One region of the Enterobacter sp. RHBSTW-00175 genome, then DNA from elsewhere that is predicted to be linked to it. Evidence: predicted binding sites of a transcription regulator. Region 1 holds the regulator's gene; the other holds the start of a gene.

Evidence for each region. Region 1 encodes CRP, which controls carbon source genes, mostly activating them, when cyclic AMP is high. Its sites were predicted from a motif close to ATGTGANNNNNNTCACAT; they were not measured.
Region 2: focA (formate transporter FocA) is a predicted target of CRP. The motif match lies at 1,926-1,943, and genes of this name have one in related genera.

The regions. Positions count from the first base shown of each region.
Region 1 is NZ_CP055930.1:1,671,517-1,674,671, reverse strand. It holds gene HV107_RS08005 (YccS/YhfK family putative transporter) at 1-1,407, opposite strand, end outside; gene crp (cAMP-activated global transcriptional regulator CRP) at 1,465-2,097, opposite strand; gene HV107_RS07995 (OsmC family protein) at 2,408-2,812, shown strand; gene HV107_RS07990 (phosphoribulokinase) at 2,879-3,155, opposite strand, start outside.
Region 2 is NZ_CP055930.1:3,821,271-3,824,425, forward strand. It holds gene pflB (formate C-acetyltransferase) at 1-958, opposite strand, end outside; gene focA (formate transporter FocA) at 1,010-1,867, opposite strand; gene ycaO (30S ribosomal protein S12 methylthiotransferase accessory factor YcaO) at 2,274-3,155, opposite strand, start outside.

The DNA.
Region 1 (3,155 bases):
TACCGCAGTGACCGTAAAGCCCACCATCGCCCAGCCATAGTTCTTGCGAATAATCAGGTAGCTCACCATGGTGACAGCCAGCATCCCCAGCAGCGTATAGCCTTCCGGTACGTGAAAGTGCAGCGTCACCCCGGCAATGATAAGCCCCGCGATTGTGCCACCTGCCCGGTGCAGAATGCGCACCCGCGTAGCACCGTAACCGTTCTGCGTAACAAACAGCACGGTCATTAAGATCCAGTACGGTTTCGGTAAGTGCAGCGCGACGCCCATCAGACTGGCGGTGCTAAGCATCACGCTGATACGCGCGGCATTACGCAGCGCGGCAGATTTCAGTGACAGATAGCTTTTCAGGGCTGGCAGCAGCGGCAGACGCTTTTGTTTATCGGCCATCAGGTCACGGGGGTAAAGTGGCCGCTGAGTCCGCAGGACACGGGCGATGCGGCTGAAGTGCCACGCCGCAAATTGGCCCACCGGGTTTTCCGCGTGCTGATGGGCAATTTTCTCCAGCGCCCCCAGCTGTTTGTCCATGTTAAAACGCGTGGGATAGCGGTGATACAGGATATCGTCAGCGAGAATGCGCAGGCGCGCTGCCACGGTTTGGGCGTTCCAGCGGATCACCGCCTCGGCGTGGCTACGTTCGACCAGCTTTTGCACCTCCTGCGGATGATGCAGGCTCACAGAGATATGTTCCTGTAAATCCAGACCGACCTGGAAGATACGCAGCAGTCGCTTATAGTCATGATTTTTATTGGCGGCGAGCATGTGCAACTGCTGATAACACTGGCTAATCAGATCGACGACTTTTTGCTGGCGCGCCAGCAGCGGCGGCAGCGATTTTTCCGGATCCGTATGCTGAGTGAGCAGGGTGTACTTGGCTTCGCAGTAGTCGGCAAGCTGCACGTAGAGCAGGCTGAGCGATTCGCGCAGCGGTTGTTCGCGCCACAGGCGGAACCAGATCCAGTTGAACACGCCGTACCACAGGGTTCCCAGCGCGTAGATGAGTAGCGGCTCCCACACCGGCATATTCCCGGCGAGGCTCAGCGTGAAGATGGCGGCAATCAACGACGCGGGCAGCAACCGGGCATGTAGCGCGCTGATTTCAGCGGTCACGCCAAGCGTCATGGCCAGTACGGTCAGGATCAGGGGAAGCGGAATATCACGGGCAAGCAGCAGTTGTACAGCGAGGCTACAGCCTGCAAACAGACAGCCGCCAATAATCAGGCGCTTGAAGAAACGTTTATGCGGTGTGTCCAGACCTGCAATGTTGCAGCAGGCAGGAACCAGGGAGAACAACAGACCCTGTTGCAGATGGCCCAGCAGCAAACCCACGGCCACAGGAAGGCACAACACCAGCGTTTGTCGCAGTGCGTAGTTAACTTCCGGGTGATAAATTAGCCTGCGCCACATGGGGAGTAGAGACAAAAACGGCGTGACACCTTGCGATGGCACGCCGTTTGACCGGAATTAACGTGTTCCGTAAACCACGATGGTTTTACCGTGGGCGGAGATCAGGTTCTGGTCTTCGAGCATTTTCAGAATACGGCCCACTGTTTCACGGGAGCAACCCACGATCTGACCAATTTCCTGACGGGTAATTTTAATTTGCATTCCGTCCGGGTGGGTCATCGCGTCTGGTTGTTTCGCCAGGTTCAGCAGAGTCTGAGCGATACGGCCCGTTACGTCCAGGAAGGCGAGGTTACCCACTTTCTCAGACGTGACTTGCAGGCGGCGAGCCATCTGCGAAGAAAGACGCATCAGGATGTCAGGGTTAACCTGAATCAGCTGACGGAATTTCTTGTAGGAGATTTCGGCCACTTCACACGCGGTTTTTGCACGAACCCAGGCGCTACGTTCCTGGCCTTCTTCAAACAGGCCCAGTTCACCGATGAAATCGCCCTGGTTCAGATAAGAAAGGATCATTTCTTTCCCTTCCTCATCTTTGATCAGCACTGCCACCGAGCCTTTGACGATGTAATACAACGTTTCCGCTTTTTCACCCTGGTGAATCAGCGTGCTCTTCGATGGGTACTTATGAATGTGGCAATGAGACAAGAACCATTCGAGAGTCGGGTCTGTTTGCGGTTTGCCAAGCACCATGCGCTGTTATCCTCTGTTATAAGCTGTCACCAGAGTCATAAGATGCATCCAGACTCTGGGGTTGCAATCGAATTCTTACCCATACCCTGGGAAGTCGGCTGTCGTAATAGTCGCAGCCAGTAAAGTTTGATGTCCTCTGCATACATGTGTAACGTCAATGTATTACTGTAGCATCCAGAGTGTTTTAGCATAGCTTTTGTCGCGTGTCTCCTGGTGTCTCGCTTCAGCATGATGCAGGTCGCCTTCCGTTGCGAGAAATGTAACGTACGCGTAATCTGTCACCAAAAATGCAACGTTGGAGTTAATGAATATGCAAGCGCGTGTGAAATGGGTTGAAGGTTTAACGTTCCTGGGCGAATCCGCTTCCGGACACCAGATTTTAATGGATGGGAACTCCGGCGATAAAGCACCAAGCCCAATGGAGATGGTGCTGATGGCGGCGGGTGGTTGCAGCGCAATTGACGTGGTGTCGATTTTGCAAAAAGGTCGTCATGACGTGACGGATTGCGAAGTAAAACTCACTTCTGAACGCCGTGAAGAAGCACCACGCCTGTTTACGCACATCAATTTGCATTTTATTGTGACCGGCAAAGAGCTGAAAGACGCTGCGGTATCACGTGCGGTGGATCTTTCTGCGGAGAAATATTGCTCCGTGGCGTTAATGCTGGAGAAAGCGGTAAAAATCACGCATTCGTATGAAGTGATCGAGGCTTAATGCAAGGGGCATCATACGCGTTGATGCCCTCACCCTAACCCTCTCCCACGGGGAGAGGGAAAAGGATCACGCGATCTGCTTCCCTTCCATCAACCGCTGCACCAGCGGTGACATAATCAGTTCCATCGCCAGCCCCATTTTCCCGCCCGGCACTACCAACGTATTCATATGCGAAATGAATGAGCCTTGCAGCATGGCCAGCAGCCAGGGGTAATCAATGCCTTCGAGATTGCGGAAATGAATAACCACAAAGCTTTCGTCCAGCGAGGGAATGCTTTTGGCCGCAAACGGGTTGGAGGTATCTACCGTCGGCACGCGCTGGAAGTTGATGTGGGTGCGTGAG
Region 2 (3,155 bases), 2.1 Mb from region 1:
GCAGGAAACGAACCATACGCAGTTTCATGACCAGGTGGTCAATCATTTCCTGAGCGTCTTGTTCAGTGATTTTGCCTGCTTTGATATCACGTTCGATGTACGCATCCAGGAAGGTGGATACGCGACCGAAGGACATTGCTGCGCCGTTCTGAGATTTAACAGCGGCCAGGTAGCCGAAGTAAGTCCACTGGATTGCTTCCTGAGCGTTGGTCGCAGGAGCAGAGATATCGCAGCCGTATTTAGCCGCCATCTCTTTGATCTGGCCCAGTGCACGATGCTGTTCAGCGATTTCTTCACGCAGACGGATAGTGGCTTCCAGATTTACGCCGTTTTCCAGATCAGACTGGAGAGAAACGAACTGCGCGTATTTGTCTTTCAGCAGGAAATCGATACCGTACAGTGCAATACGACGGTAGTCACCGATGATACGGCCACGGCCATACGCATCTGGCAGACCAGTCAGAACGCCAGATTTACGGCAGTTCAGAATGTCTTTGGTGTAAACATCGAATACGCCCTGGTTGTGGGTTTTGCGGTATTCGCTGAAGATTTTTTTCAGCATTGGGTCCAGCTCGCGGTTGTACGCTTTGCAAGAACCTTCAACCATTTTGATGCCACCGAACGGGATGATTGCACGTTTCAGTGGTGCTTCAGTTTGCAGACCAACAATTTTCTCAAGGGCTTTGTTGATGTAGCCAGCATCGTGAGAAGTGATGGTGGATGCAACGGAGGTGTCAAAATCAACTGGCGCGTGAGTGCGGTTTTCCAGTTTAACGCCTTCCATTACGCTGTCCCACAGCTTGGTGGTCGCGTCAGTTGCGCCAGCCAGGAAGGATTCGTCACCTTCATACGGGGTATAGTTTTTCTGAATGAAGTCACGGACGTTTACTTCATTCTGCCAGTCACCTTTCGCAAAACCTTCCCAGGCTGTGGCTAACTTTTCATTAAGCTCGGACATGTAACACCTACCTTCTTAAGTGGATTTTTTATTTACTGCCTGAGATAACCATCAATGATGGTCGTCGCCACGCAGGTAAATGACCCAGTATGTCAACCCAACTAACAGACCCCCACCGATAATGTTCCCGATAGTGACAGGGATCAGGTTATCAGTAATGAAGTTCATAATAGTCAGGTGAGAGAAACTTTCCGGGGTTGAACCAACCGCGGTCCAGAACTCCGGGCTCGCAAAGTTGCGGATTACAATTCCCATAGGGATCATAAACATGTTTGCGATACTGTGCTCAAAGCCGCTGGCAACAAACATCGCAACCGGCAGAACCATAATCATGGCTTTGTCCATCAGGCTACGACCAGAGTAGCTCATCCAGACAGCCAGGCAGACCATCAGGTTTGCGAGAATGCCAAGAGCGACAGCTTCGATAAATGTGTGGTGCATTTTGTGGTCTGCGGTTTGCAGGACGTTAAGCCCCCAGCCGCCGTTGGCGGTCATGTATTCGCCAGATAACCACATCAACAAAACAAAGAGCAGACACCCAATCAGGTTACCAACATAGACGTTTAACCAGTTACGCGCCAGTTGGCCCCAGGTTATTCTTCCGCTCGCTTTTGCGACGACAATCAGCACCGTTGAGGTGAAGAGGTCAGCGCCGCAGATGACGCAAAGAATCAGTCCCAGTGAGAAGCAAATACCGCCAATCAGTTTAGCCATGCCAAAAGGCATTGTGGCAGTACCGGTTGTGGCAGTGATGTAAAAGACAAAAGCAATGGAGATGAACACACCCGCGGTGATCGCCAGATAGAAGGTCTTCATCGGGTGTTTCGTTGCTTTATAGACACCCGCTTCTTCGGCAACTTTGGCCATCGCAGCTGGGAGTAAAAGATCAAAAGGGTTGTCAGCTTTCACACTAACTCTCTCTTTATTAAGTCGGCGACGAGATACTAACAAAGCATTATAGAAGAGAAATTGATATAGATCATATCTCGCCTGGCTTATAGGCCCGCAATGTGTATGGTTTTACAGCGAAAGCGGAGTAAGTATTTGATTATCCGTATAAAAATAAATTTTAAAAGTTATGAAAAGAGTTGAATTTTTTCGTGCGCGCTCCCGTAAAACAGTTAATTAAAATGGAGTATTTACCATAAAAAGTAACAGTCAAGCTTAGGTAAGTATTATTATATTTACCCATATTTAACTTTATTATTACAATCAAAAATCATTGCGAAAGAAATAAAAAAACGGGGCAATGAAATTGCCCCGTAATATAGCCCAGACGATTGAATCCGCCTACAGTTGGTAATGTTATATGCGCTTATTTTGACCAGTAAGCGGCTTTAGCCTTCTGTAACTTCTCATACGCGTTCAGCAGCGACTGATGTGCCGGGAAGGCTTTCAGATCGTTATCTACAGCGTGCAGGCCGTAGAACGGTTCTTCACCGCTCAGGGCCGCGCTGGCAGCTTCTACAGCGTCTGCGCCATACATACGCACGAAGGCATTCAGATATTGCAGCGGCTGACGTTCGTCTTCCTGCGAGAGCAGCAGCAGGGTTTGCAGGCAACGGTAGTAGTTTGCGCGTTCTGCGGAGAAGACAGACTGGTTGAACTCCATCGTCCATTCCGTCCATGCCAGCGCCTGATCAAGATCACCACCTGCTAAGGCCAGCATCGCTTTCAGCTCACCAATACGCAGGGTATACCAGCCATTGTCTTTACCGGTTGCCAGACCGAGCAACTCACGCACACGGGTAAAGTCATCGTGACCTTCGTCGTCCAGTTGCGCGATCAGGTTCAGATAGTCTTCCTTTTCCCACTCGCTACCTGGCAGAGACAGTAGTGTTTCACGAAGATGCGCACCCATACTGTTATTTGCCAGCCACAGATCTTCTGCCGGATAAATATCAGACATGCCAGGTACCAGAATACGGCAAGCGTATACGCTCAGGTGTTCGTAGTCGGCAATATAGACTTCTTTATCTTCAGCTTTGAAGATGGCCATCAGGGTGGCGAACTCTTCTTCAGTGGTGCCTGCAAAGCTCCAGTCTACAAACGGGTAGTCCGCATCCTGCTTAAACATATCCCAGGAGATCAAACCGCTTGAATCGATGAAGTGGGTTTCGAGGTTCGCGTGTTCAGCCACTTCTTCGTCGTCGAAGGTTGGCGGGGTAAACACGTCGAGGTCTTTCAGGCTACGGCC